4 regions of the Pseudocolwellia sp. G5-9 genome follow, and region 1 is predicted to be linked to each of the others. Evidence: predicted binding sites of a transcription regulator. Region 1 holds the regulator's gene; each other region holds the start of a gene.
The links. The regulator FNR, encoded in region 1, switches genes on or off when oxygen is low (the NO sensors DNR and NnrR bind a similar motif). The targets are predictions, from matches to a motif close to TTGATCTAGATCAA.
Positions count from the first base shown of each region.

Region 2: AC0L5Q_RS05990 (acetate kinase) is a predicted target of FNR. The motif match lies at 1,882-1,895, and genes of this name have one in related genera.
Region 3: AC0L5Q_RS12740 (YdcH family protein) is a predicted target of FNR. The motif match lies at 4,945-4,958, and genes of this name have one in related genera.
Region 4: AC0L5Q_RS13655 (OmpW/AlkL family protein) is a predicted target of FNR. The motif match lies at 934-947, and genes of this name have one in related genera.

Region 1 is NZ_CM147893.1:375,445-383,384, reverse strand. It holds gene AC0L5Q_RS01605 (heavy metal translocating P-type ATPase) at 1-2,027, shown strand, start outside; gene ccoS (cbb3-type cytochrome oxidase assembly protein CcoS) at 2,036-2,269, shown strand; gene AC0L5Q_RS01595 (sulfite exporter TauE/SafE family protein) at 2,269-2,928, shown strand; gene fnr (fumarate/nitrate reduction transcriptional regulator Fnr) at 2,988-3,716, shown strand; gene uspE (universal stress protein UspE) at 4,283-5,212, shown strand; gene AC0L5Q_RS01580 (hypothetical protein) at 5,477-6,067, shown strand; gene ttcA (tRNA 2-thiocytidine(32) synthetase TtcA) at 6,203-7,120, shown strand; gene AC0L5Q_RS01570 (TonB-dependent receptor plug domain-containing protein) at 7,686-7,940, shown strand, end outside.
Region 2 is NZ_CM147893.1:1,387,399-1,395,338, forward strand. It holds gene AC0L5Q_RS05980 (NAD(P)-dependent oxidoreductase) at 1-128, shown strand, start outside; gene AC0L5Q_RS05985 (TonB-dependent receptor) at 218-1,627, opposite strand; gene AC0L5Q_RS05990 (acetate kinase) at 1,965-3,176, shown strand; gene pta (phosphate acetyltransferase) at 3,179-5,290, shown strand; gene AC0L5Q_RS06000 (ArsC family reductase) at 5,711-6,055, shown strand; gene dapE (succinyl-diaminopimelate desuccinylase) at 6,052-7,191, shown strand; gene AC0L5Q_RS06010 (M15 family metallopeptidase) at 7,194-7,880, shown strand; gene AC0L5Q_RS06015 (hypothetical protein) at 7,877-7,940, shown strand, end outside.
Region 3 is NZ_CM147893.1:2,955,348-2,963,287, forward strand. It holds gene AC0L5Q_RS12715 (SpoIIAA family protein) at 1-276, opposite strand, end outside; gene AC0L5Q_RS12720 (S9 family peptidase) at 498-2,780, shown strand; gene minC (septum site-determining protein MinC) at 3,028-3,741, shown strand; gene minD (septum site-determining protein MinD) at 3,764-4,576, shown strand; gene minE (cell division topological specificity factor MinE) at 4,579-4,842, shown strand; gene AC0L5Q_RS12740 (YdcH family protein) at 5,022-5,273, shown strand; gene AC0L5Q_RS12745 (GNAT family N-acetyltransferase) at 5,328-5,867, opposite strand; gene arfA (alternative ribosome rescue factor ArfA) at 5,929-6,126, opposite strand; gene fre (NAD(P)H-flavin reductase) at 6,241-6,936, opposite strand; gene ubiD (4-hydroxy-3-polyprenylbenzoate decarboxylase) at 7,028-7,940, opposite strand, start outside.
Region 4 is NZ_CM147893.1:3,147,274-3,155,213, forward strand. It holds gene hemF (oxygen-dependent coproporphyrinogen oxidase) at 1-468, shown strand, start outside; gene AC0L5Q_RS13650 (diacylglycerol kinase) at 497-877, shown strand; gene AC0L5Q_RS13655 (OmpW/AlkL family protein) at 1,003-1,680, shown strand; gene aroE (shikimate dehydrogenase) at 1,789-2,604, shown strand; gene AC0L5Q_RS13665 (hypothetical protein) at 2,605-2,832, shown strand; gene AC0L5Q_RS13670 (gamma carbonic anhydrase family protein) at 2,866-3,411, opposite strand; rRNA gene AC0L5Q_RS13675 (16S ribosomal RNA) at 4,163-5,705, shown strand; tRNA gene AC0L5Q_RS13680 (tRNA-Ala) at 5,857-5,932, shown strand; rRNA gene AC0L5Q_RS13685 (23S ribosomal RNA) at 6,396-7,940, shown strand, end outside.

The sequences.
Region 1 (7,940 bases):
ATAAACTAAAGTTAAGTGAAATATTAAAACGCATAGACAGCATCGGTTATAAAGCACTTCCCTTTAAAGCCAGCCAAATCGAAGAACTAAACAAAGCTCAAAGTAAATCATTTATCAAGCGTTTAGGCGTTTCAGGCATTTTAATGATGCAGGTATTAATGATTGCCGTAGGATTATATTTTGGCGCGTTTTCAGATATGTCTGAATACAACCTTGTTTATTTAAGATGGGCTAGCTTAATTTTAACTTTACCTATAGTTACCTACGGCGCTTTTCCTTTTTATAAAGGTGCGATAAATACATTAAAAATAAAACGCCTTTCAATGGATGTTCCTGTTTCTATTGCTATAACTCTTGCTTTTTCTGCCAGCGCTTGGGCAACGGTTAGTCAGCAAGGAGAAGTGTATTTTGAATCAGTCGCCATGTTTACTTTCCTATTACTTATTGGCAAGTTTTTAGAGTTTAGAGCGCGAATGCGAGCCTCTCATGTTTCGGCTAATTTACTCAAGCTAATGCCGATGACCGCAACCAAGCTTGTTTCTATCACTGACGATAAAGGCACAACTCAACAAGAAAAATTAATAGCCGCGAAACATTTAAAGAAGTTTGATCTTGTATTGATCAAGCCTGGTGAAACTGTACCTGCCGATGGCATGGTTATTTCAGGTACTAGCCAAATTAATGAATCGATGTTATCTGGTGAACAAACACCTGTTAACAAAAATATTGGCGATAATGTTTTAGCGGGTACCATTAACGGCGATGGTAATATTACGGTTGAAGTAAAAAAAGAAAATCAATATTCATTCTTAAACCAGATGATACGTTTAAGTGAATCGTCTCAAGCCCATAAACCTAAATTAGCCAAGCTTTCAGACAAAATAGCACAATATTTTGTCGCAACAATTTTACTTACCTCAATAGCAACGGCTATTTATTGGCAAATACACTTACCTGAAGAAGCCTTTTGGATAACGCTTTCGGTATTAGTGGCAACCTGCCCTTGTGCTTTATCGTTAGCCACACCAACCGCATTAACTTGCGCAACAGTTACACTAAATAATAAAGGTATCTTGATAAAGTCAGCCCACGTAATGGAAACCTTACCTAACGTTAATTGTTTTGCTTTTGATAAAACAGGCACGTTAACCACGGGTGAGTTTACTATCAGTAAGGTGGAATTATTTGATCGTGCGTTTAGCGAAAAACAAGTATTAGCTATTGCTGCTGGATTAGAATCTCACTCAGAACACCCTATCGCAAAAGCATTTATTAAACATAGAGACTTTTCTCTTAATGTCACCCAAATAGAAGTAACACCCAGTTCAGGCGTTTCAGGTAATTATCAAAACGAAACCTACCAAATAGGTAAACCCAGTTGGTTATTACCCACCCTACGTTTAGCCGATTCAGAAGCTAATGTGAATAATGCTCAATGCGTATTGGTAACAGGCGAACAACTTATCGCTGCCTTTTACCTAGAAGACAGTGTAAGAGATAACGCCGCTAGCTTAATTAAAAACTTGCATGACCAATCAATATCAACCTTAATGCTTTCAGGCGACAATAAAGCCGGTTGCGATAAAACACAGTCTGTTTTGCATTTATCTCAAGCTCACAGTAATTTAAGTGCTAAAAATAAAGTTGAGCTATTAAAAGCCAAACAAGTTGACCATATTGTTGCCATGGTGGGTGATGGTGTCAACGACACGCCTGTATTTAGCGCGGCTCATATAGCCATAGCCATGGGAAGTGGTACAGATATTGCGAAAAACGGCGCAGATATTATATTATTAAACAGTGATTTAACTAATATTACTGCGTTAAAACTCATTGCTCAAAAAACTAAAAAAATTATTTGGCAAAACTACTTATGGGCATTTGGTTATAATGCCTTAGTGTTGCCGTTAGCAATGGCTGGCTATATTACGCCTTACCTCGCAGTTATTGGTATGTCAGCCAGTTCCATATTGGTTGTGACTAACTCACTGCGCTTACTTAATATCAAAAAAGATACAAAAGGCTAATATATTCAATGAGCATAATTTACGTATTAATTCCTATCGCGGTACTATTAACGGCTATTGGCCTTTATCTTTTTTTCTGGGCAGTTAAAACAGAACAATTTGATGATCTTGAAAAACAAGGTTTAAGTATTTTGTTTGACGAAAATGACGATCAAGCAGCTGATAAAAATAAATCAACATCAGAATTAATATCAGAAAAGAATAAAAACACCAACGCATCAAATCAACCAAAAGATAGTTAATGAACATTGATTATTTTTCAGCCTTTATTATAGGCATTTTGGGATCTGGCCATTGCTTAGGAATGTGTGGTGGCATAACCTCAATGCTAACCTCTGCTCTACCTAAACATTCGTCGTACTCAAAAACACTTTTAGTTTTCAGTTATAATTTTGGTCGCATATTATCTTATACCCTAATTGGCGCAATAGTTGGTTTTACAGGTTCTGTCGCGGCTAAAAATCTTGGCGTACCTTTAGCTGGTTTACGCGTAATATCCGCTCTATTTCTTATATTTTTAGGACTTTATATTGGCCAATGGCTTATGTGGTTAAATAGAGTTGAACGCTTAGGTAAATTTATTTGGCAATATTTATCACCTTACTCCAAACGTTTAATACCTGTAGACTCACCACAAAAAGCCATAGGTTTAGGTGCGCTATGGGGCTGGTTGCCCTGTGGTTTAATTTATTCAATGCTAACATGGTCATTAGCTAGTGGCAGCGTAACTACGGGCGCATTAATTATGACTAGCTTTGGCTTAGGAACCCTACCAGCATTGCTTATTATGTCGTATAGCTTAATCAAAGCAAAAACGCTACTTAACCACCCCTTATTTAGAAAAACAATGGCAATAAGCCTTATCGGTTACGGTATTTATACCTTGTACTTGCTCGTTTAATCGATTGCATATAGATGAAGGTTAGAATATGATCCAAATCAATTAACCTTTGATTAAGTATGGACATTATGGAAAACAACAATTGCTCAGGAAAACAACACATCCATTGTCAAAACTGTAGTATTAGTGAATTATGCCTTCCATTTTCGTTAAACGAGCAAGAACTTAATACGCTTGATAATATTATTGACCGTAAAAAGCCTATCCATAAAGGTGAGCAAATTTTTCAAGACGGCGACGAAATGAAATCTCTTTATGCCATTCGTTCTGGTACATTTAAAACCTTTACCGTTAATGAGCAAGGAGAAGAACAAATTACAGGGTTTCATCTAGCAGGTGATTTATTAGGTTTTGACGCCATTGCCAATTCAGAACATCCTAGTTTTGCTAAAGCACTGGAAACATCAATGGTATGTGAAATTCCATACGACACGTTAGACTCTATTTCTAACACTATGCCAAAGCTTAAAAAACAAATATTAAAAATGATGAGCTCTGAAATTCGTTCAGATCATGAAATGCTTATGTTACTTAATCATAAAAATGCAGAGCAACGATTAGCAACTTTTATTAGTACGTTAAGTAAAAGATATCATGAACGAGGATTTTCTGCGTCTGAGTTTAGATTAACCATGACACGTGGCGATATAGGTAACTTTATTGGTTTAACGGTTGAAACGATTAGCCGCTTACTGAATAGGTTTCATAAAAATGGTTTAATCGATGTGAGTGGCAAACTGATTACCATTAAAAATATTGAAAAGCTTAACGAAGTTGCTTCACTGTAATTCGATATATACCCGTTACCAATCAAGAGGCTATTTCAGAGTGCTTGAGCGATATCAATTCAAGGCAACGCTTTGTGATAATGGTTACTCCCTTATGAAAAGCGTTGTTGATGAAGTGATTTTGCTCAAGCGCTTCTTCGATGGGTCTAAAACAATTTATGCTTCGTTATTAACTTTAGTCAGGTTCCTACACGGATGTAGGACATTAGGGTAACGCAGGAGCAGTTACCGAGAATAGCCATGACGTAAACTTAATGCCTTGCATACATGGATGTAGACCTTAGATTTTGTTTGGAACGTAAAATCTGTGCTTAAATTGTTTTTAGTTCCCACTGAAACCTGCATCTTGAATGATAACGGGTATAAACAACAGTAGTAAAAGGTACGTTATTATTACTGTTGTTAATCTCCGTAAAAGATCTATTTTAAATTTCATATTCCCCTCTTCATCAAGATATTATTAATTAAGAATATCTTGATGTAAAACAATTAAAAAACACTCGTTCATACACTATACTGATACTCATGGTATTATAAATACGAGCTAAATAATTGGGGACGATATTATGAAAAAGTATCAAAATATACTAACGGTTATTGATCCTACGACAGACGACCAAAAAGCGTTAAAGCGTAGTATTGAACTAGCACAACATACTAAGGCTACTATCACAGCCTTCTTATCTATTTTTGATTTTTCTTACGAAATGACCACCATGTTATCAAGCGATGAACGTGAATCTATGCGACAAACCGTTATAGACGATAGACACCAATGGCTTAATAACATTATCGAACAACTCGATACAGAGTCACTTACTATCAACACCAAAGTTGTTTGGCACAACAGACCTTTTGAAGCAGTGATCAGCGAAGTGCTTGATCATAATCACGACATTGTTATTAAAGGTACTCACGAACACGACAAACTAAAATCCGTTATATTTACGCCTACCGACTGGCATATTTTACGTAAATGCCCTTGCCCTGTGTTATTAGTTAAAGATCATTTATGGCCTGAAAACGGCAATATACTTGCAGCAATAAATGTAGGAAGTGATGAAGAAGAACACCTTTCGCTTAACCATAAAATCACCTCACAAGCGAGCGACTTAGCAAAAACAATAAACGGTAACGTGCACATTGTTAATTCTTATCCCGGTACGCCTGTTAACATCACCATAGAAATACCTGAATTTAACGCGGTAGAATACAACGATACTATGTTAAAACATCACCAAGATGCGATGACAGAACATTGTGAAAAATACCAGATAGCGAAAGAGAACACCTACGTTCAAGAAGGTTTACCTGAAGATGTTATCGAAGAAATTGCCAACCAAATCGACGCAGAATTAGTGATTTTAGGCACGGTAGGTAGAACAGGATTATCAGCCACATTAATAGGCAATACCGCTGAACACGTAATAGATCGACTGAACTGTGATGTACTCGCGTTAAAACCTGATGGATATGAATCACCTTTTGTTAAGTAATAAAAACACTAATAAAGTAGCTAATTACTATTTTAGTTACTTTATTACCTATTACATCTAAATCAACTTAACTCTACTTTAACTAGCTTAGTAACCAAGTCCTCCTATTTGTAGTAATATTAAATTGATCCCTCGCCAATAACAAAACTCAATTAGCGATATATAACACTACAATTAACAAATCAATCTATTGATTTTATTATTAAAGTTGTGTAATGTTAGTTTCGTATTTAGGGAAAAAATATTATATAAAAGGAAATTATTATGAACAAACTCATCTCTATATTAGGTACCCTTACCTTTTTATCTTCAACATCTGCATTAGCTGATACTCTTACGTTTTCTGGTGCAACTCACTGTAATGAAGATGTAGTTAAACATGCAACTGCATTTAATAACTTAAAAACGGCTGAAGGCGCCTTAAATGCCCTATCAACTATTTCTTCTGAGTCTGTAGGTCCAACCGAACAAGGTTACTTTATCTTTGATCCTCAATTTGAAAGAACCACTAGATACTTCAATTGTAGTGTCCCTCTAACAGCCAATATGGGTAATATTTCACTTAACGTTTATGGCAAAGTCAATGGTATACAACAAGCACCAGGTGGGTGTCTAATTTCACGTATACGGAAAGTAAACGATGGAGGAATACCTAAATGGTTTAGATTTGGGACTGGTGAAGGTTTTGATTGGAGTACTATTACAAACTATAATATAACAGGTGAGCAGTTTGTAAATTATAGTACAAATAATATTAATAACAATTATGAAGCTGACAGTACTTTAGAATTAAAATGTCGTACAACATGGTCAGGCGGTAGCGTATCGATTGGTCAGATAGCAGTAACGTACTAACAATTAAATAAATTTTCTCCCTAAATACTCTAGAGTTATTAATATAACTCTAGACTCTTTTAATTCTCCTCTTACCTAGTTTATTAAGAACAAACCTTTAGGTATAATGCGCTCGCTATTAACGTGAGAACATATATGAACGCTTTACCTACAACACCTGAAGTATCACTAACATCCGAGCAAGCCATACAACTATCTAAGCTAGAAAAACGCTTACGACGCAATGTGGGTCAGGCGATCGCTGAATACAATATGATTGAAGACGGCGATAAAGTCATGGTGTGTTTATCGGGAGGTAAAGACTCTTTTTCAATGCTAGATATTCTGCTTAAATTACAAAAAGCTGCTCCTATTCATTTCGAAATCGTTGCAGTTAATTTAGATCAAAAGCAGCCGGGTTTCCCTGAACATATTCTTCCTGAATATCTTGAATCGTTAAATATTCCTTATTACATAGTTGATAAAGATACTTATTCTGTTGTTAAAGAAAAAATATCAGAAGGAAAAACCACTTGTGGTTTATGTTCGCGCTTACGCAGAGGAACCTTATATTCATTTGCTGAAAAAATAGGAGCCACTAAAATAGCACTTGGCCATCATATGGACGATATTGTTGAAACCATGTTTCTCAATATGTTTTATGGTGCAAAACTAAAGTCTATGCCTCCAAAACTTCGCTCTGACGATGGCAGAAATATTGTGATTAGGCCTTTAGCTCACTGCAGAGAGCAAGATATTTTAGATTATTCTAACTTTCAACACTACCCTATCATTCCTTGTAATTTATGTGGTTCACAAGAGAACCTTCAAAGACAAAACATTAAAGCCATGCTAAGCGAATGGGATAAGCAAACACCCGGACGTGTTCAAAATATATTCAAGTCACTCAAAAATGTAAGTTTAAGCCAATTAGCAGATACTGACCTATTCGACTTTTCAAACCTTGCCATAGATAGAACTGAAAAACGGAAAGCATATGAGTTTTCTGATGAAGTAGTATCATCTACAAACATAGATGAAAACCAGTTTATTAACATTACCAATATCTCATAAAATATTAATAACAAAATAATTTATCTTAAAGGTGTCTCTCAAAATAGTTTCACTATAGTAGCGCACCTCATCAACTTATATGATAAGTCATCTGAACTCGGCTTGATAAATGCTTCTCTAACAGCTATTTTTCCTAACTTCTACGTTAAATTTACTTGCAATAAAAGATAATGCTTTTTATAAGGGAACGACCATTATTACAAAGCACTGCCTTGAATTGATATAGCTCAAGCACTTTGAAATAAACTCTTGAGTAGTAACGGGTATACTTCAATTCATTAATAACAGATTAAACCGAGTTCAGATTAAGTATTATATTACGTTAGGTAAGTTTTCACCTCGTAACTTACCTTAGCCCATTCTATAAACGCCTTATAAAAAACATCCCCTCTCAAACACATCAAAATATCAAACCAAAATTCAGGTTAGGTAGTTTTTAAGTAAGTTATTTTCTGAAAATGGGTTGCAATAACCTAACTTTAGAATGATAATGCGAATCGATCTCATTCGCACTACGTAAAAATGTAAAATGTATATAAAAAATAGCATATCAACTCTGGTATTTATGTTAGCCATAAGTCCCCCTATTCAAGCATCATCAAAGCCCGAAGGTGCAGAACACATTGTTATAACAGGAACACGAACAGCCAAACTATTAAGTAACTCACCTGTTTTAGTAGATGTTATTGATGGTGAAACTCTTGCAAAGGTTAGTAACGGCACCTTAGCACAAGCACTAAATTATATTCCGGGTGTTGTGGTAAAGCGCAGCGCTAAAGACGGCTATAACATTCAAATGCAAGGATTCGATGGTGACCAT
Region 2 (7,940 bases), 1.0 Mb from region 1:
TAGAGCAAGCTGAACAGCTAGGCATAAATTTACCTGTAGCTAAAATGGTAGATGCTTCGTATCAGCGATTACAAGAAAAGGGGTTTAATCGTTGCGACACCTCGGTTTTAATTAAAGATATAGAATAAAGGCTCACCTTTTATCAAAAAAGCCCTTTGAAAGTATATTTAAAGGGCTTTTGAACACATATATCAGCTATAACAAATTCAATAAAGAGTTATCTATAACCGAGTAATTTATTTTCTTTAATTTCTTCAACAATAGCTTCCGGTACATTCTTTTCCCAGCCTGCCTTACCTGAAGATATTTGCTTAAGTACTTCTCTAGAGTATATTTTTAATAATTTTTTATCACTGCATTCAATACCTGATATAAAATTATTTTCTAGTAAATGTTGATATAAAAAGCGTAAATGGTCAGGCACTTTAACTTGAGTAAAATCAATAAGCTCGTCGCCATTTTCTAATTCTGGATATACAAATATACGCGTATTATCTGGAAATAATTTACCAAAAGCTTCCAGTATTCCACCTTCTACCCCACGATAAAACTGCTCATCAAAAATTTGTCGCATGTTCATCATACCCACAACAATCCCTATTTGTAGCTGCGTATATTGACGAAAATAAGCACGTAAAGAAAAGTAACGAGTGTAATCAGAAATCATTACGCTATAACCCAGCGAGTTTAGTAACTGAACCCTTGTAATAATATCAGCTTCAGGCACTTTCGCATCATTACCATACAGATCATTCAGCGATATTTCAGCAATAGCAATTGTACTATCACCATCTAAACTATTAAGCGTATTAAAAGAGTTTTTACCTTGCTCAATCATATCCACATTTAGTTTAGTGGCTGGCTTGAATGAACCACGAATCGTTAATACGTTCTTTTTATACAACATATCTGCTGGAACAGTTACTGAACCATCAGGCTTAAACATAATGGCACGGGTTTTCCAACTACGTATTAAGTGTAAGTTTATCGCACGGTTATCAATATCTTCAAAATAGGGCCCTTCAAATTCAATGGCATCTATTTCAATACGATCTTTACCTATGTTGTCACTTAAAGAATCAATAATATCTTTTGGATTTTCAAAATAATAATAAGCGGCGTAAATAAGGTTTACACCTAAATTGCCTAACGCTTCTTGTTGCGCTTCAGCGCTATCATCATGCATGCGAACATGAATAGTAATATTTGAAGGCTCTGCGCCTGGATACATTTGCACTCTAACACCACACCAAGCATGGCATTCGTTTTTACGATTAAAACTTTTAGCGGCAACCGTTGCTGCATAAGAAAAATAACGTGAAGACTTAGAACGAATATCACCTACCCGGTCTACCACAAGAGCAAATTCTTGTGTCATCATAGCTTTTACACGTGCTTTACTTACATAACGTCTATCTTCTTGCACACCGTATATTGCATCAGAAAACTTCATGTCATAAGCAGACATAGTTTTAGCAATAGTTCCTGCTGCAGCTCCCGCTAAAAAAAACTGCCTCGCCACTTCTTGGCCTGCACCTATCTCTACGATAGTTCCATACTTTTTCTCATCAAGATTCAAGCGTAAAGCTTTGTTACTTGTAGTGCGCGAGCTAACTTTTTTATCCATGATTTCTCCAAACATCATTAATATGTTCATAACCACTTACTTAATTTTAAATAAAAATAAGTGGTATGTAAGAATACAAACTTTTCAATTACTAATTTATTAGTATAACGGGTTCTTATTATATTCTTATTTAAATATTATTTCCCTTAAATTCAGATAAATCACCTCAATATAGCGATATAAAAATAAGCATTTAACTTATCCTGAAAAATATCTTGAAAAACCTTTAAAAATTCATGTTGTTTTAAGCTTTATTGTATTAAATCAATGTTTTTAAATTTTCATCTTCTATAGTTAGTTTAAGAATATTAATTTAAATAATATATAGGCGTTTTAGATGACAAAACAACTTATTCTGGTTATTAACTGCGGTAGTTCTTCACTTAAATTTTCTTTAATCAATCCCAAATCAACTAAGACTATTTTAACCGGTCTGGCTGAGCAGTTGTTTTCAGATAAAGCCACTATCAAAATAAAGTATAAAGAAGACGTTATTGTTAAAAATATTGTAGCTCCTTATGACCATAGTTTAGCCATAGCAATACTCGTTGATGAATTAAAAGCTTTTGACTTTAATGATAACATTATCGCTATTGGTCACCGAGTGGTTCATGGTGGAGAAAACTATAGTACGCCCACATTAATTACTGATGAAGTAAAACAAATAATCGGCTCTTTATCTCGATTAGCTCCTTTGCATAATCCAGCCAATTTAATGGGTATTACGGTTTGCGAAAAAGCATTTGAATCACTTCCGCAAGTTGCCATTTTTGACACCGCTTTTCATCAAACACTTCCCTCTAAAGCTTTTATCTACGGCTTACCTTATGAGTTATATGAAGAACATAGTATTAGGCGTTATGGTTTTCATGGAACTAGCCATTATTTTGTATCCGCTGAAGCAGCAAAATTAATTAACAAGCCTATTGAACAATGTAACTTTATTTCAGCCCATTTAGGTAACGGTTGTAGTATTACCGCAATAAAAAATGGCAAAAGTGTAGACACAAGTTTAGGTTTTACACCCAACGAAGGTGTCATGATGGGAACACGTTGCGGCGATATTGACTCAAACATTATTTTTTATTTAGTGAATAAGCTGGGTTATTCAACTGATGAAATCAATAAGCTCCTCAATAATAAAAGTGGTTTATTAGGCGTTTCAGGTACCAGTAACGATTGTAGAGCATTAGAAGAAGCAATGACTGATGATCCAAACTGCAGAGCAACATTAGCATTAACGATATTCAGCTACAGAATAGCTAAAGTTATCGCATCTTATACTGCAAGCTTAACAGAACTAGACGGTATTATTTTTACCGGCGGTATCGGTGAAAATTCAATGTTGGTTAGAAAAATGGTGGTATCTCACCTACAAATTCTTAATTTTTATCTTGATGATGAAAAAAATGAACAAGCTCGTTTTGGTCAAAGCGGTAATATCGCCGCTAACAACTCACGTTCATGCTGGGTTATTCCTACAAACGAAGAGTTTGTTATTGCTGAGCAAACACAACAATTACTTTCTTTAAAGAATACTGGGGAATAAAAATGCATCATAAAATAATGTTAATTCCAGCGGGATTTGGTGTAGGTCTTACCAGTATAGCTGTTGGTTTAGTACATGCGTGTCAACAACGTGGAATTAAAGTGGGACACTTCAAACCCATTAGCCAACCCTCTCGCAGTGTATTAAAAAATAAAAAAGATCATATTAGTTGGTCAACCGACGATCACTCAATTCCTCTTAGTTATGTTGAAGAACAAATGGCTGACGGACAACGTGAATTTATTCTTGAAAAAATAGTAGAAAACTACGACAACTTTAGCCAACACTACGACGTTGTAATTATAGAAGGTTTAATTCCTACCACGCGCCAACCTTATGCAGGCAGAATTAACCGAGATGTAGCGCAAACACTTTCTGCCAATATTGTTTTAGTAACCACTCTGGGTAACGATACCGCTGAAGAATTTGAAGATCGTATCGAAGTAACAGCTGAAACTTTTGGGGGAATTAAAAATAGCAAGCTACTCGGTTGTATTATTAATAAAGTTAATTCGCCTAATGAAGATGAATTTGGTTTATTACCCAGAGAAAATGAAATTGAGTCTAATGATGCAACCGATTTATTTCCTGCATTATCTATCTTTAAAAACAAACAATTTAAACTATTGGGTTCTGTTCCATGGGAAATGGATTTAGTTGCTCCCAGAGTTTGTGATATTAGTACTTATTTAAATGCAACACTGATTAATAAAGGAGATTTTGAACACAGAAGAATTAGAAGTATCAGTTTTTGTGCGCGTACCGTTGATAACTTAGTCAGCCATTTACAACCCAGCCGACTAATTGTTACACCAGGCGATCGTACCGATATAATTATTGCAACTTGTTTATCTGCACTTAACGGTACAAAAGTAGGCGCATTATTATTAACCAACGGTTACGTACCTAATGAATATGTACTCGACTTATGTAAACAGGCGCTTGAAGCTGGCTTACCTGTACTTTCTGTAAAGTCTGACACATGGCAAACCTCCCGTTACCTTATGAACTTCACACCAGAAATTCCTAAAGATGACATACAACGGCATGAAAAAGTAAAACAACATATTACCGATCATTTATCTGGTAGCTGGTTAGACACCTTATCGCAATCTATTCAACAGAATAGCTTACTATCTCCACCGGCTTTTAGGCATAAATTAACCGAACTTGCTCGCAAAGCGAATAAACTTATTATCTTGCCAGAAGGAGAAGATATAAGAACCATAAAAGCTGCCGCAATATGCGTTAAGCGTAATATAGCTCGATGCCAATTATTGGGTAACAAAGAAAATATTTTACGTATTGCCGAACAACAAGGTATTGAATTACCTGAAGGCTTACTTATTACAGATCCTGAAAACATTGTAGATAATTATATCGCTCCCCTTGTAGAATTAAGAAAGCACAAAGGTGTAACCGAAGCGATTGCCAAACAAGAACTTACCGACAATGTAGTACTGGCGACCATGATGCTGAAATTAGGTCAAGTAGACGGTTTAGTCTCTGGCGCAGTAAATACCACAGCCAATACCATTAGACCTGCCCTACAATTAATTAAAACCGCTGATAATTGTAACTTAGTATCATCTATCTTTTTTATGTTATTACCCGAACAAGTCCTTATATACGGTGATTGCGCCATTAACCCAGATCCTAATGCTGAACAACTTGCTGATATTGCTATTCAATCGGCAGACTCTGCAACCAAGTTTGGTATAGAACCTAGAGTTGCTATGATCAGCTACAGCACGGGTTCTTCGGGCACAGGGGCTGATGTAGAAAAAGTCACGCTAGCGACTAAAATAGCGAAAGAAAAGCGCCCTGATCTGATCATAGACGGACCACTACAATACGACGCAGCCATAATGAAAAGTGTTGCAAAGAAAAAAGCGCCTAATAGCCCCGTAGCAGGTAAAGCCACTGTATTTATATTTCCAGATTTAAATACAGGCAATACCACCTATAAAGCGGTGCAACGATCCGCGGATCTTGTTAGCATCGGCCCAATGCTACAAGGTATGAGAAAACCCGTGAATGATTTATCAAGAGGAGCGTTAGTCGATGACATTGTATACACAATTGCGTTAACCGCCATACAAGCTAATACGTAATTTGTACAGTAATTGTGTATAAATATATCAAAAAACTAAGCGTTCAAAAACAACACAGCACCATATAAACACTATAAAACAGCAACTTAATACACATATAAAGGGTTGTTAACAATGATATCCACAGGTTTTGTGGATATCATTAAATTATTGGGTATAAAAATAGGATCCTTAATAATAAAACCTTCAAAAAATGTAATATAAATACTTGTATTTCTCTCCTCCCTACCTTTTACCATTGCTTTAATGTTAAAATAATTTCATTCAAAATTTAGTTGCTACTTTTACTTATACCTTTCATTAATAGGTTCAGTATTAGCTAATACCATATTTATACCCGTTATCATTCAAGATGCAGGTTTCAGTAGTAACGGGTATATATTCACCACATTAAGTTTCGAACAATAACAAGGGTTAAAGATGACAACCATCTACGGCATAAAAAACTGTGATACCGTAAAAAAATCACTTAAATGGTTAGAAAAAAATAATATTGAGTTTTCATTTCACGATTTTAGAGTCGATGGTTTAACACCTGAGCTACTCACTTCTTTTGTTGATAGAAGCAGCTGGGATGTATTATTAAATAAACGCAGTACAACATTTCGTAACTTACCGTCAGAAATTAAAGATAACTTAACTGACGACGTAATCTTCAATGCCGTAATTGAACAACCCACTTTATTAAAGCGCCCTATTCTTATCAAAAACGACATCACGTGTGTTGGCTTTAAAGACGATTTATATCAGGAAAACTTACTATGAGTAACAACACACCCGTTATTGAATTAACAAAAGACCTTATTTCACGTAAATCTGTAACCCCAGAAGATGCTGGCTGCCAAGACCTTATATCAAACCGCTTAGGCGCTATAGGGTTTAATAACGAATCTATGGTGTTTGAAGACACAACCAACTTATGGTCAAGAAAAGGTACGCAAGATCCTGTGTTTTGTTTTGCTGGTCATACCGATGTTGTTCCAGCGGGTAATTTAGACTTATGGAATACACCGCCATACGAGCCAACAATTATAGATGGTATGTTATATGGTCGTGGTGCTGCAGACATGAAAGGCAGTTTAGCCGCCATGATCATAGCAACTGAGCGTTTTGTAGCTGACTACCCAGATCATAAAGGTTCAATTACTTACCTTATTACCAGTGACGAAGAAGGCCCTTTTATAAACGGCACTACACGCGTTATTGATACGTTAGAAGCTCGTAATGAAAAAATCACTTATTGTATTGTAGGTGAACCTTCTAGTACTAATGAAGTAGGCGATATCATTAAAAATGGTCGTCGTGGTTCAATTTCTGGTGAGTTAACTATTCATGGAAAACAAGGTCATGTTGCTTATCCTGAACATGTTAAAAACCCTATTCACTCAGCCATGCCAGCATTAGCCGAACTAAGCCAATGTCATTGGGATGAAGGTAACGATTTTTTCCCTGCGACAAGCTTTCAAATATCCAACTTAAACTCAGGTACAGGTGCAACCAATGTAGTACCAGGGCATATTACGGCTTTATTTAACTTAAGATACAGCACTGAGTTAACAGACCAAATAATTGTAGACAAAGTACACGCAATACTTGATAAGTATAACTTTGAATACGACATTAATTGGACCTTTAACGGCAAACCTTTTATTACTGAACCTGGCCCATGGTTAGATGCAGTAACCAATGCAATAGAAACTACTATGGGTAAACCTACCCTGTTGTCTACTGCCGGTGGTACATCAGACGGACGATTTATTGCCCCAACAGGTGCTAAAGTTATTGAATTAGGCCCGTGTAACGCAACGATTCATCAAGTAAACGAAAGTGTTTCATGTAGTGATTTAAACAACTTAGTTGATATTTATTATCAATCTCTTGTTAATGTTTTAGGTAAATAAACATGTTATTGAATACCTCACAGCTTAGCGGACAAAGTGATAACCATATTACTTGGCTTACAGAGCATGTTGGTATTCATAAAGACATGCTCTTAGCGTGGCAATCACTTTGTGATGCTGCACTAATCGCTGGCTTTAATCTTAAAATAGCCAGTGGTTATCGTAGCTTCGACAGACAACTCTCCATTTGGAATAGAAAATTCAGCGGTGAGCTTGCCACTAAAAACAAGCTTAACGAAACAGTAGATTTAACACATTTATCTGATAATGAAAAAGTTGACGCTATATTAGTATACTCAGCATTACCGAGTACCAGCAGACATCATTGGGGCACAGACATAGATGTTTATGCCGATAACCTACTGTTAGAAAATCAAAAATTGCAGCTAGAACCTTGGGAATATGAGCAAGGTGGCCCCTTTGAAAATCTCAGTTTATGGCTAACACAACACGCACCAACATTCGGTTTTTTCTTCCCTTACGATGAAGACCGAGGCGGAGTGGCTGTTGAACCTTGGCATTTATCATACGCACCATTAGCGCAACCGTGTTTATGTAATATGACCATTGAAACATTAACTCAAGCTATTGAGCAATCAAACATATTAGGAAAGCAGGCTATTTTAAATAAATTACCTCATATTCTTAGCCAATATGTTCATAATATAAATAAAGGATCAGAAATATGATTGATATGGGCGAATGGCTTATTCCTATTGTCATTATAGGCGTCGTTTTATTTTACATTG
Region 3 (7,940 bases), 2.2 Mb from region 1:
TAAACTAAATTTCCATTTTAACAAACGGCTATCGCTTACAATCGCTAAGCGGTTAATACCATTATATGGAGCAATGTATTGCTTAAATTGTTTCAATAATATCAGCAACGTCCATCCAGTTAACTCATTATTTAATTTTAAAACAATATTTACTTCAGGAAATTCTTTTAACATTGCTTCAAATATTGGAATAAACGCGTTGTTAAAATGTTCTTTGGTAAACGTTCCGTGTACTTGGGTAATAAGTGTATTATTTTTATGATGTATTTCTATCATATCACCTCCTTGTTAATGTGAAATGAAGTTTAGCTCAAATATCCATCAAGTGTTAATATTTTTTTAAATACAAAAATTAATCAAAACCTCCTTTTAAAATATACGCCATTTATCGTAAATAAATCACCACTAACAGATTTTCTCTTATAATATGCATTGATTATGCTAGCTTATCGGAAAAAATATTGAGCTTCGTATGTCTCAAATATAAGGCTATAACTATGTTAAAAAAAATTACTGTACTATTACTTATGTCTCTCCCCTCAACATCACTATTAGCAGCACAACTAAGCACTTCTGATTATCAAAAAGCTGAAAAGCAACTATCAAAATATACGGATAAGCTCGTTACTGGGACAGTAGAAAGTCCTTTTTGGCATAACAACCGTTTGTTTTATAAATCACGTACTAAAAAAGGTGAGCAATTTTTTGAAGTTAACCCTACAACAAAACAAAAAAAATTAGCCTTTGATCATAATAAATTATCGAAAGCGCTAGCTGTTATAACTGACGCTGAAGTAAACGCTTACGATCTACCATTTAGTACATTTACAGTAAGTCTTAACAATAAAATAGCCGTTAAAATAAAAGATAAAAACTATCTTTGTGATTTAGAAAATTACTTATGTGCACCTGATACTGATGCGAAAAAATCAAACGAAATGATTTCTCCAGACGGTAAATTGGCTGTTTTTATACGCGACTACAACTTATGGTCTCGTAATTTAAAAACCAATAAAGAAGTGCAACTAACCAAAGATGGTATTAAAGATTTTGGGTATGCAACAAATAACGCGGGTTGGATACGTAAAGATACGCCAGTAGTTAAATGGTCGCCTGACTCAACCAAATTAGCTACCTTTAAGCATGACAGTCGCAATGTCGGTGATATGGCGCTAGTATCAACAAACGTTGGACACCCTACAATAGATCAGTGGAAATACCCTTTACCCGGCGACGAACATATATTTGCCATACATCGTGTTGTTATTGATGTACAAAAGCAAAAAATCATTCCGTTAGATATGCCAGCAGATCCACATCGTTCATCAATTACCGATCACGTGGCAGGCAATAATGGTGAATTTCTTGATATAGATTGGGCACATAACAGCAAAAGCTTCGCCTTTATTTCTTCAAGCCGAGATCATAAAACCGCTACATTAAAAATTGCCAATGCAGAAAACGGACAAGTCAAAACCGTTTATTCAGAAACAGAAGACAGCTTTTTTGAATCAGGCGTTAGTGCCATCAGTTGGAAATACCTTGATAAAACCAATGAATTTATTTGGTTTTCTCAGCGTAGTAATTGGGGACATTTTTATCTAATTGATAGCAAAACAGGCAAAATTAAAAACCAAATAACCCAAGGTGACTGGACCGTTCTTGAATTGCTCAACGTAGATGAAAAAACAGATACATTATATTTTACTGGTGCAGGTCGTGAAGGTGGAGATCCTTATTTTAACTACCTTTATAGCATAAACAAAAACGGTAAAAACCTTACTTTACTAACTCCTGAGAAAAAACATCATCGTGTGACCATGAATGAAGATAGCACTTATTTTTTAGATCGCTTTTCGACCCCAGAACAAGCAGAAGTCAGCGTTGTACGTAAAACACAATCAAATGAAAAGTTTACGCTAGAGACTATGGATATTAGCCAACTTATTTCAACTGGCTGGGCTCCACCAACACCATTTATTGTTAAAGATCGCAACAACGAGCATAACATTTATGGTTTACTCTACAAACCAAGTCATTTTGATAAAAACAAAAGCTATCCTGTTGTTAACTATATTTATCCAGGACCACAAGTAGGAAGTATTCGAGGTCGCCATTTCAGAACCGCTAGAGGCGACAATCAGGCCTTAGCTGAACTAGGCTTTATCGTAGTAGAAATTGACGCTTTAGGTACACCTGGGCGTTCAAAAAGTTTTCATGAATTTTATTACGCCAACATGGGCGACAGTGGTTTGCCGGATCAAGTAGCAGCAATTAAACAGCTCGCTGAACAACACTCATGGATAGATATTGATCGTGTGGGAATTTGGGGACATTCAGGCGGTGGTTTTGCATCAACAAAAGCCATGTTCAGTTACCCTGATTTTTATAAAGTTGCCGTTTCAGAAGCGGGTAATCACGACAACCGTAACTATGCTGATGAATGGGGTGAAAAATACCACGGTTTATTAGTTAACAACGAAAACAAAACCACAAATTATGACAGCCAAGCCAATCAACTTTTTGCCGACAAACTTAAAGGTAAGCTCTTACTCGTGCACGGAACATTAGATACCAACGTTACACCATACAACACATTAATGGTGGTTGAAGCCCTGATAGAAGCTAACAAAGATTTTGACATGTTAATGTTACCCAATAGAGGTCATGGTTTTGCCCGAGAACCTTACATGGTACGTAAGCGTTGGGATTATTTTGTTACACATTTAATGGGAGCAACGCCTCCTAAAGAGTTTAACTTTAGTTCAACCGTAAAATAAAACCAGTTGTCAATAAAAAGGGAGTATCAACTCCCTTTCTTCCATACTTTCCTGCTTTACAGCGTAAATCTTACCCCACTAATTCATCTGTACAAAAAGAAAACAAAATGACGTTATTTTACACTTTTATACACTTGTAAGTATTATTCTACTTGTGCATAGTCTCTGATACTAATATGCTATCAAGCACTGTTTTTAACCTAGTTTTCATCATCAGAAAATACACTATAAAAGGAAACCACTGTTCATGTCTGAACAGGAAATAGAATTCAAGGGAACTAACTTCACCCTTTCCGTTATACGCATCGAAAAAAACGATTTAACGTTATTAGATTCCCAACTAAAAAATAAAATTGCGCAAGCGCCTCAGTTTTTCAAATGTGCTCCCGTTGTTGCTGATATTAGTGAAATTGAAACGTTTTTTGATTTTACAGCCCTCAAACAAATTATCGAAAATAATAATTTTGTACTTGTTGGTATATGCGGTCATACATCTCCTGAGCAAAAAAAAGCAGCACAAGATGCTGGCCTAGCCATAGTTAACAAAGGCTCTGCGCTACAAAATAAACGTACAGAAATTCAAAAAACACAACCAGAAGTACAAACTCCTGTTGAAACAACCGTTATTGAAAATACCCCAACAAAAATTATTAAAGGCCAAATTCGTTCTGGCCAACAAATTTATGCTAAAAATACAGACCTCATCATTATGGGCTCTGTAGGTAATGGGGCTGAAGTTATTGCTGATGGCAACATTCATGTATACGGGACTATCCGCGGTAGAGCTATTGCGGGTGCAAGCGGACAAAGCGAAAGTAAAATATTCTGTCAAAACTTACAAGCTGAACTGGTGTCTATTGCCGGTGTTTACATGCTAAACGAACAACTAACTGAGCATGCAAATTTACCGCAATGTATTCAAGTTGAAGATCAAAAAATTGTATTTAACCCATTAAATTAGAAAAACTAAGAAAGGAAAAATCATGGCTAAGGTTATCGTTGTGACCTCAGGTAAAGGCGGAGTTGGTAAAACAACTTCTAGTGCTGCAATAGGCACAGGTCTAGCTATAAAAGGCTTTAAAACCGTAATTATCGATTTTGATATTGGATTACGTAATTTAGATTTAATTATGGGTTGCGAACGTAGAGTAGTTTATGACTTTGTTAACGTGATTAAAGGTGAAGCAACACTTAATCAAGCCTTAATTAAAGACAAACGCACGCCAAATCTATCAATACTACCTGCGTCACAAACACGTGACAAAGACGCGCTAAATAAAGAAGGCGTTCAAAAAGTATTAGATGATCTTGCTGAAGCTGGCTTTGAATATATTGTATGCGACTCACCAGCAGGTATTGAAACGGGCGCAATTATGGCGCTTTATTTCGCTGACGAAGCCATAGTAACAACAAACCCTGAAGTATCATCAGTACGAGATTCAGACCGTATTTTAGGTATGTTAGCAAGCAAATCACAACGTGCAGAACAGGGCAAAGAGCCCGTTAAAGAACATCTATTATTAACACGCTACAACCCAGAGCGTGTAACACGTGGCGATATGCTAAGTGTAGAAGATGTATTAGACATTTTAGCAATTCCATTACTTGGCGTTATTCCTGAGTCACCTGCTGTATTAAAAGCATCTAACTCAGGTTCTCCTGTTATTCTAGATACTGAAAGTGATGCTGGCCTTGCATACGGAGACGCTGTAGATCGTTTAATTGGTGAAAAAGTTGAATTCCGTTTTATAGAAGAAGAAAAGAAAAGCTTACTGCGCCGCTTATTTGGAGGTTAAACATGTCTCTTTTAGATTATTTTCGAAGTAAAAAAACTACGCAAACCGCTCAAACAGCGAAAGAGCGACTTCAAATTATTGTTGCTCACGAGCGTGGACAACGTAATAGTCCTGATTATTTACCTGCAATGAAGCAAGATATTATTGATGTTATCCGTCGATATGTACCCATTGATTCAGATCAGGTCACGGTTAATCTAGACAATAAAAATGATAATTTAAGCGTATTAGAACTCAACATTACTTTACCTGACGATAAACGCTAAACATCGAACATTAAGTAAAGATTCTAATACCGTTAGAATGATTAAGGGGAGTTAACTCCCCTTTTTTATGCGCAAAATTGACTATAAAACATTCATTAAAAGTTGAGCCAGATCAATACACAATAACAATGGAGGAATACACTTAACATTAAAGAACAGCAAGTAAACAAGGATATATAATGACGTTACAAAAACATGATCTACACCACGAATTCCCTGAATACAGTAAAGAAATCCATCATTTAAAAATGACGAACAACCACTTCGCTAAACTCTTTAACGAATATCATGAACTCAATAATGAGGTTGTTAAAATTGAGCAAGGAGTCGAAAATACCTCTGATGAGTATTTAGACCAACAAAAAATCAAACGTTTAAGCTTAAAAGATGCGTTGTTTGCCATCATTAAAAAAGAGCAGGTCTCTGCTTAAATATCTTATTTAAAGAGGAGCCACCGTACTCCTCTTTACTTTAATTAACAGTATTTACTGACAAGTTTTATACAAAACATGCTCAAGTAAAGCGCTGTTTATATCCACTAAAGGATGATTAAACGTAATCCCCGTATTTTCCATTCCAATACGCTGCATAACTTTCTCTGATGGCTTATTTACCTTAGCCGTAAAAGATACCACTTCGGTAAGTTTTAACTCATTAAAAGCAAATTCAAGTGACTTTTTAGCAGCCTCTGTTGCATAGCCATTATGCCAATATTGACTATCGAAACGCCAACCAATTTCAACAGCGGGTGAAAACGGTAAGCATTCAGGTGTTTGTTTCAAACCCGTAAAACCAATAAATTGATTGCTCTGTTTTTCTTCAACCGCCCAAAAGCCCCAACCTTTCTCATCAATAAAACCAGCGAGTTTATTTGCTATAGCGTTACTCTCATCTTGAGTTAATAGCCGAGGGAAGTATTTCATCACCTTTGCACAGGCGTTCATTTGTGCAAAAGGCTTAAAATCGCTAGCGCGCCATTGCCTTAACAATAGTCTTTCGGTATGAAGTTCAATAGGATATAGCATACGTAAACTGAGTTTAAAAAATGTAGAAAGCCTTATCTAATAACAACTTAACTTATAACAATTAAGCAGCTATTAAATAAGACTCTTGGCCTTTATTCGAAAATTTAGCTTTACGTTGATATGCACCTTTACCTTTTTTAGGTTGAACAATTTGCTGTTTATAAAGTTTAGAAGTAACCATAGCAGCTAAAAAATTATCTTTGATAGTGCCTCGTCCTAACTCAACTTGAGCTTTATTGGTTTGTTTTTTACTTTTCATTTTATTTCTCTTTTAGTTTAAATTTAATACAAAAAATGCGCGCGTAGTAACCTCGGTTATTACGCGCGCATTCTAGGCGCATAGTTTTAAAAAAGCTATAATAATTTTTAACTATTAGATGTAAGCGAAAGCATCCGCAAACATGTTGTCTTTATTGACTCCGCGCGCAACAAAGTCATCTCTTACTACCCCTACCATTTCAAAGCGGCCAGCAAGATAAATATCGTAATCTTCTAGGTTTTTAATATCATTCATTACCACTTTATGAACCATACCTACTTTGCCAGTCCAGTCATCGTGTGGTGTTTCAACTACCGTATGAAACTCGCCTTCATTTAGCTTAGCGATAATGGCAGCTGATTCGTCTAATTCATAACAAGCACTAGGTTCACGAAGACCCCAATATACGACTACTTTTCTTGAAGACTGTTCTTGAGATAAGTACTCAAACATAGATTTGATATAAGAAAATCCTGTACCACCAGCAATTAATAATAAAGGTTTAGTACTTTCTTCACGTAATTGCGCATTACCCAGTGGTAATTCAACTGTGACTTCTTGATTATTTTTAATATGTTCGATCACTTGCATAGGGTAGCTATCTGCAGAAAAAGCACCTATTTGTAATTCAATCAATTCGTTATTTGGTGAACTTGCGATAGAAAAAGGTCGCTTGTCATCATCACTCAAGACAAAATTTAAATATTGCCCCGGCATAAAATTTACTGCTTGTTCAGGTTTTAACAAAACCTTATATACATAGGGAGTAAGTGCTTCTAATGAAGCGACCTGGCACTTAATTACATTCATTTGTTAAACCTTAACCACTTAAAATACTCATATCATTAATAATTTTTTTGATGAAATCAGTATAGAATCTATAAATAATGACCTTAGTCACTTATGTGTTTTTTTCTTCGTTTGTATCGCCGAATATATTTAGCTCATCCCATAAGCCATCAACTTCGTCTTTAATTGCTTCTGTCATCACGATAGGTTCTCCCCATTCGCGATTGGTTTCACCTGGCCATTTGTTGGTGGCATCTAATCCCATTTTAGAACCTAAACCAGAAACTGGAGAGGCAAAATCTAAATAGTCGATAGGTGTGTTTTCAATCAGCACGGTGTCACGGCTTGGATCCATGCGTGTAGTCATAGCCCAAATCACATCTTTCCAATCTCGCGCATTTATATCGTCGTCACACACAATAACAAATTTAGTGTACATAAATTGACGTAAGAATGACCAAACGCCCATCATGACACGCTTAGCATGACCCGCATATTGCTTCTTGATGGTTACTACAGCTAAACGATACGAACAGCCTTCTGGCGGTAAGTAAAAGTCTTGAATTTCAGGAAATTGCTTTTGTAAAATAGGCACAAATACTTCATTTAAAGCTACACCTAAAATAGCAGGCTCATCAGGCGGTCTACCTGTGTATGTACTATGGTAAATAGGATCTTTACGATGCGTAATATGTGTTACCGTAAATACTGGGAAATTGTCCACTTCATTGTAATAACCGGTGTGATCACCATAAGGACCTTCAGGCGCTATTTCATCAGGATCTAAATAGCCTTCCAATACAATTTCGGCAGTAGCAGGTACTTCTAAATTATTACTAATACATTTGGCTACTTCTGTTTTACTGCCTCGTAACAATCCAGCAAAAGCATATTCGGACAAGGTATCAGGTACTGGAGTTACTGCGCCTAAAATAGTAGCAGGATCAGCGCCTAAAGCGACAGATACAGGAAACTTTTCACCCGGATGTTCTTTTTTCCATTCTTGAAAATCTAATGCACCACCA
Region 4 (7,940 bases), 2.0 Mb from region 1:
CATCAAACAGCTAAAACACTTTGTCAGCCTTTTGGTGATTCTGTTTATCAAAAAAATAAAGAATGGTGCGATAATTACTTTTACTTAAAACACCGTGATGAAACCCGAGGCGTTGGAGGTTTATTTTTTGATGATTTAAATCAGTGGGATTTTGAAACGTGTTTAGATTATATAAAAGCGGTAGGAGCAGGATTCATCGATGCTTATATACCTATAGTAGAAAAACGCAAAAATACAGAATATGGTGAGCGCCAACGTCAATTTCAATTATATCGCCGTGGTCGTTATGTAGAATTTAATTTAGTTTTTGATCGCGGAACTCTCTTTGGCTTGCAGTCTGGCGGTAGAACTGAATCTATTTTAATGTCGATGCCGCCGTTGGCGAGATGGGAATACAACTTTCAAGCTGACGAAAATTCCGAAGAACATAATCTAAATAAATACTTAGTTCCTAGAAATTGGGTATAACTATAATAAATGCAAATAGAGCGTTTTCATGCCAGACAAAAATACATTAGGTCATATTGAAAGAATTTTACCTGCAATTAAAAATAGTATTGCGGGTTTACTCTCAGCCTATAAAAATGAAATCGCTTTTAGACAAGAAGTTTTCTTATTTCTAATATTATCGCCAATCGCTTGGTTGATCAGTGCAAGTTTTGTTGAACTCTTTTTATTAGTATTTTCTCTTATTTTTATTATGGTCACTGAACTTCTAAATTCTGCAATAGAAGCCGTTGTGGATAGGGTTGGTTTAGAACATCACGAGCTCAGCGGTCGTGCAAAAGACATTGCTTCTGCTGCAGTGTTTGTTGCCATATTATTTTTCCTGATGGTTTGGGGTTATAAAATTCATCAGTATATTGTACTAAGTTGATTTAGATCAGAATTTAATTCTTTAATCGGATACTTTAGTGTTATCAATAGAATAAGTTGAGCTAAATCAAAATTCTATTTAACTATTCTCTTTAAAATTACTTTATTAATTTAAAGGGAATCACCATGAAAAAAAATATCTTAACGCTTACGCTTCTTACCATACTTTCCTCATCTACATATGCTGCCGATTATCAATCAGGTGATATAGTTATCAGGGGCGGTATTACAAATGTAAATCCGAGCAGTGATCATACATCTATTTTACTTAACAATACTGATTCAACAATGACCTTAACGGTTGATGATAATTCGCAGTTAGGTTTGAATTTTTTATATTTCTATAATGCTAATATAGCCGTTGAAGTGTTAGCTGCAACACCTTTTACGCATGATGTAACTATTCATGATAAAAACGCTGTACTTAATGTTGATGGAGCAAAGTTAGGTGAAGTTACACAATTACCACCGACCATTAGCGTACTTTATTATATTGAAAACCAATCAGCTTTTAAGCCTTATGTTGGCCTGGGAGTTAACTACACCATATTTTTTGACGAACAATTTGAAGATGCACCAAAAAGTTTAGGTTTAAGTAATTTAGAATTAGAGGGATCTTTTGGGTTGTCATACCAATTAGGTGTTGATTACTTAATTAATGATAACTTCCATATTAATGCTTCTGCTCGTTATATTGATATATCTACCGATGCGACTTTTGACGTAGGTGGCCAGAGTATAGGTAAGGCAACAATAGATGTGGATCCTATGGTTTATTCAATAATGCTAGGGTATAAATTTTAACTACACACTTTTAATAAAGCAATTTCATCTAAAAAAGCATCGATAAGTCGATGCTTTTTTATTGGATCTGATTTAAGCTAAAAAAAATAGCATTAAATAGAATCTACTATGGATCACTATCTCGTTTACGGTAACCCAATAAAACAATCTAAATCTCCATTTATACATACAGCCTTTGCAAAAGAAACAAATCAGAACATTGAATATAAAAGTCAGCTAGCAGAATTAGGCGAGTTTGAGAAAACGGTTAAGCTTTTTATTAAAGAAGGAGGTAAGGGGGCCAATGTGACTGCTCCTTTTAAAGAAGAAGCCATGGCAATGTGTGATGAATTATCTGAACACGCTAAATTCTCAGGGGCAGTAAACACCTTAACCTTTAAAATTGGGAAAATTTATGGTGATACTACCGATGGTGTTGGTTTAGTAAATGATCTGTTATCTCATAACGTTCAGTTAGAAAATAGTCGAATTTTACTCTTAGGGGCTGGTGGCGCTTCAAAAGGCGTTGTTTTACCTTTATTGAATCAAAAACCTAAACATTTAACTATTGCTAATAGAACCGTGTCGAAAGCAGATGCAATAGTACAACAATATACAAACCAACCTATAACAGCTATGTCGTTTGAAGAAGCTAATAAACAAAAATTTGATCTTATTATTAATGCAACATCGGCAGGGCTGTCAGGAAATAGTGTACCTATTTCGGAAAGTCTCATAAGCACTAATACGGTTTGTTACGATATGACCTACGGTAAAAACCTAACACCTTTTTTGCAAATGGCGACTAAGCAGAATGCTAAACAGATAATTGATGGTTTAGGTATGTTAGTAGGGCAAGCTGCTGAGAGTTTTTATCTTTGGCGTGGTGTTCGCCCAGAAACTAGCAAGGTATTAAACGAATTACGCAAAGAGTTAAATCAATAAATGAATCAAGCTATTATAATTAATGACGATTATGAATTTAATCACAACAAACAACATTGGCAATGTACAGCCATGTTGTCTGGAGAAAAAGTCGTTATTATAATTAATAGCCGTGTTTCATCTAATGAGCTGACACAAGCTATTAAATTTGATTGGGAATATGAAATAGAGGAATGGCTCGAAGAAAACGAGCCAAATAATAATACAGTAGAAATTACGATTAAATAATATGTACAAAAAATAGCGAATTACTTTCTATTTCTATGCTTCTTCATCTAAGTATTCATTTTTAAAGCCAACATAGTTATCAGCTGATTTTTTAAGGAACTGAAATTCAGCATCAGTTAACTTTCGTGCTTGTTTCATTGGATTACCAACATATAAATAACCACTCTTTAATATTTTGTTTGGAGGTACTAAAGTTCCAGCACCTATAAAAACATCATCTTCAATTATTACACCGTCCATAATTATTGCACCCATACCAACCAATATACGATTGCCTACCGTACAGCCATGCAACATGCATTTATGGCCAATAGTAACGTCTTCACCAATAATTAAAGGGTAGCCATCCGGATTACTTTTATTTTTATGAGTTACATGTAATACAGAACCATCTTGTACGTTTGATCTATTACCAATAGAAATAGAATTTACATCACCTCTTATAGCCACTAATGGCCAAATACTCACATCATCACCAATTGATATATCACCTATAAGAACAGCGGAAGTATCAATATAAGTGTTTTTACCAAAAGTAGGAGAGATGTTTTTAAAGGATCTAATGTTAATCGTGTTCATATTAAGTCGATTTTCCAATTTTAATTTTGTTTATTTTAACAAAGAACCATAAAAATAACGTAAAAAGCAAAAATAAGAAAACAGTTAACGTATATCAAGTCATGTATACCACTGACAAATAGCTCTTTAAATACACTAAATGTTGGTAAATAACACAATAAAACCAACGTCTGTGTGAAAATCCAGCAAACGGAAAGTTTTTTCAAAATAAGTGTTGACGTCACCTCAAAAATCTCTAAAATGCGCTCCACTTCTTCAGGGAAACCCAGAGAAGGTAAGTATAGGAAATACTGAGTTCACTGAATAAGGACAGCGAAGTGGACGTTTTGATAGGTTTAGTTAGGCTTAATTGCGAATTAAACGAAAGATAACTTTTAAAATCTTTTAAAAAGAATTTCAAAAAGTTGTTGACATCAAAACTGAGACGCGTAGAATGCGCATCTCGCTTCAGGCAAGGCCTGCAGCACAAGAGCTTAACGAATGCGATTAACCTCTTGCTTCTTTTATAAAAAGAAGTCTTTCTTTAAAAATTAGTTATCATGCAATTTGTGTGAACACTCACATTAAGATTGATTTTACATAGTCGGTTTTATTACTTAGGTAATAAGAAAGACGTAAAACAGCTTATGTTGATGTCACACAAAAAAGTATAATTTGATTTATCAAATTGTACGTTTTATGTAGTTACTGACTTCGGTTGGTAACACGACAGAATTCATTGAGCAGCATCGCAAGATGCACAAACGATTTATAATTGAAGAGTTTGATCATGGCTCAGATTGAACGCTGGCGGCAGGCTTAACACATGCAAGTCGAGCGGAAACGAGAATAGCTTGCTATTCGGCGTCGAGCGGCGGACGGGTGAGTAATGCTTGGGAATATGCCTAATGGTGGGGGACAACAGTTGGAAACGACTGCTAATACCGCATAATGTCTACGGACCAAAGGAGGGGATTCTTCGGAACCTTTCGCCATTTGATTAGCCCAAGTGAGATTAGCTAGTTGGTAAGGTAAAGGCTTACCAAGGCGACGATCTCTAGCTGGTTTGAGAGGATGATCAGCCACACTGGGACTGAGACACGGCCCAGACTCCTACGGGAGGCAGCAGTGGGGAATATTGCACAATGGGCGAAAGCCTGATGCAGCCATGCCGCGTGTGTGAAGAAGGCCTTCGGGTTGTAAAGCACTTTCAGCGAGGAGGAAAGGGTGTAGACTAATACTCTGCATCTGTGACGTTACTCGCAGAAGAAGCACCGGCTAACTTCGTGCCAGCAGCCGCGGTAATACGAGGGGTGCAAGCGTTAATCGGAATTACTGGGCGTAAAGCGTGCGTAGGTGGTTTGTTAAGCAAGATGTGAAAGCCCCGGGCTCAACCTGGGAACTGCATTTTGAACTGGCAAGCTAGAGTATTGTAGAGGGTAGTGGAATTTCCAGTGTAGCGGTGAAATGCGTAGAGATTGGAAGGAACATCAGTGGCGAAGGCGGCTACCTGGACAAATACTGACACTGAGGCACGAAAGCGTGGGGAGCAAACAGGATTAGATACCCTGGTAGTCCACGCCGTAAACGATGTCAACTAGCCGTCTGTAGACTTGATCTGTGGGTGGCGTAGCTAACGCGCTAAGTTGACCGCCTGGGGAGTACGGCCGCAAGGTTAAAACTCAAATGAATTGACGGGGGCCCGCACAAGCGGTGGAGCATGTGGTTTAATTCGATGCAACGCGAAGAACCTTACCATCCCTTGACATCCTACTAAGTTACCAGAGATGGTTTCGTGCCTTCGGGAAAGTAGTGACAGGTGCTGCATGGCTGTCGTCAGCTCGTGTTGTGAAATGTTGGGTTAAGTCCCGCAACGAGCGCAACCCCTATCCTTATTTGCTAGCGCGTAATGGCGAGAACTCTAAGGAGACTGCCGGTGATAAACCGGAGGAAGGTGGGGACGACGTCAAGTCATCATGGCCCTTACGGGATGGGCTACACACGTGCTACAATGGCAAGTACAGAGGGCAGCAATACCGCGAGGTGGAGCGAATCCCACAAAGCTTGTCGTAGTCCGGATTGGAGTCTGCAACTCGACTCCATGAAGTCGGAATCGCTAGTAATCGTAGATCAGAATGCTACGGTGAATACGTTCCCGGGCCTTGTACACACCGCCCGTCACACCATGGGAGTGGGTTGCAAAAGAAGTGGCTAGTTTAACCTTCGGGAGGACGGTCACCACTTTGTGATTCATGACTGGGGTGAAGTCGTAACAAGGTAACCCTAGGGGAACCTGGGGTTGGATCACCTCCTTATCTTGAAGTAAAACGTTTTAATGGGTATAAGATTTATTTAGGTCGATTATTTGCCATCCGTGGCTAATCGACACAGGTACATCCTGTACCAAGAGTGTTCACACAAATTGCCTGATAACGAAATAGAAGAAGTGCACACCTCATAAAATATGGGGCTATAGCTCAGCTGGGAGAGCGCCTGCCTTGCACGCAGGAGGTCAGCAGTTCGATCCTGCTTAGCTCCACCACTTTTTCTTCAAAAGAAAGAGACCAAACTTAACTTGTTCTAAGTGAACACATTAAGTTTGGTTTTTTACCGGAAACGTTCCGTACGTTTCTCGGGTTTTCCTCCATCCGTGGGGGTCAAACCAAAATTTTAGCCGAATGCGTGCTGAGATTAAGTTCTTTAACAATCTGGAAAGCTGATATAAATACCGGTATTTATATAGCACTCAACGGTGTCGCGCTGTTGTTTGTAACGTATAAATACCAAGCTATTGTTACTTCTTTTATCGGGAAGTGATGATGGTGGTCATGTTTCCTCCTCGGAAATGTGATCAACCCGATAACAAGCTTCTTATTTATAAGGAACTGTTATCAACTCTTATTCAAGACACACAATGTGTGCGTGAAAATGTCAGACTTTACAATTACTGTGGTTTAGTCACCACGGTGTACTTAATATTCTTTCGAGACTATTTAGGGTTGTATGGTTAAGTGACTAAGCGTATGTGGTGGATGCCTTGGCAGTTAGAGGCGATGAAGGACGTGTTAATCTGCGAAAAGCTTTGGTGAGGTGATAAAAACCGTTATAGCCAAAGATATCCGAATGGGGAAACCCACCCGTCGTAAGGCGGGTATCGCTACCTGAATACATAGGGTAGCGAGGCGAACCGGGAGAACTGAAACATCTAAGTACCCCGAGGAAAAGAAATCAACCGAGATTTCGTTAGTAGCGGCGAGCGAACGCGAATTAGCCCTTAAGTGGTTTGTAAGTTAGTGGAATCTACTGGAAAGTAGAGCGATACAGGGTGATAGCCCCGTACACGAAAATAAACTTACCATGAAATCGAGTAGGTCGGCACACGTGAAACGTTGACTGAACATGGGGGGACCATCCTCCAAGGCTAAATACTCCTAACTGACCGATAGTGAACCAGTACCGTGAGGGAAAGGCGAAAAGAACCCCTGTGAGGGGAGTGAAATAGAACCTGAAACCGCATACGTACAAGCAGTGGGAGCCCGATTTAGTCGGGTGACTGCGTACCTTTTGTATAATGGGTCAGCGACTTATATTTTGTAGCAAGGTTAACCGAATAGGGGAGCCGTAGCGAAAGCGAGTGTTAACTGCGCGTTTAGTTGCAAGGTATAGACCCGAAACCCGGCGATCTACCCATGGGCAGGTTGAAGGTTGAGTAACATCAACTGGAGGACCGAACACACGTATGTTGAAAAATGCGGTGATGACTTGTGGGTCGGAGTGAAAGGCTAATCAAGCCGGGAGATAGCTGGTTCTCCCCGAAATCTATTTAGGTAGAGCCTCGCACGAACACCATTGGGGGTAGAGCACTGTTAAGGCTAGGGGGTCATCCCGACTTACCAACCCTTTGCAAACTCCGAATACCAATGAGTGATATGCGGGAGACACACTACGGGTGCTAACGTCCGTTGTGAAGAGGGAAACAACCCAGACCGCCAGCTAAGGTCCCAAAGTACTAGTTAAGTGGGAAACGATGTGGAAAGGCATAGACAGCTAGGAGGTTGGCTTAGAAGCAGCCATCCTTTAAAGAAAGCGTAATAGCTCACTAGTCGAGTCGGTCTGCGCGGAAGATGTAACGGGGCTAAACTAGTCACCGAAGCTGCGGATTTGAACTTAGGTTCAAGTGGTAGGGGAGCGTTCTGTAAGCCGTTGAAGGTGTGTTGTAAAGCATGCTGGAGGTATCAGAAGTGCGAATGCTGACATGAGTAACGATAAGGGGAGTGAAAAACTCCCCCGCCGAAAGACCAAGGTTTCCTGTCCCATGTTAATCAGGGCAGGGTAAGTCGGCCCCTAAGGCGAGGCGGAAACGCGTAGTCGATGGGAAACAGATTAATATTTCTGTACTTCTATATATTGCGAAGGAGGGACGGAGTAGGCTAGGTGAGCACGGCGTTGGTAGTCCGTGTGAAAGATTGTAGGTGGGTGACTTAGGTAAATCCGGGTTGCTGTTAACACTGAGAGTCGAGACGAGTCTCTACGGAGATGAAGTCATTGAT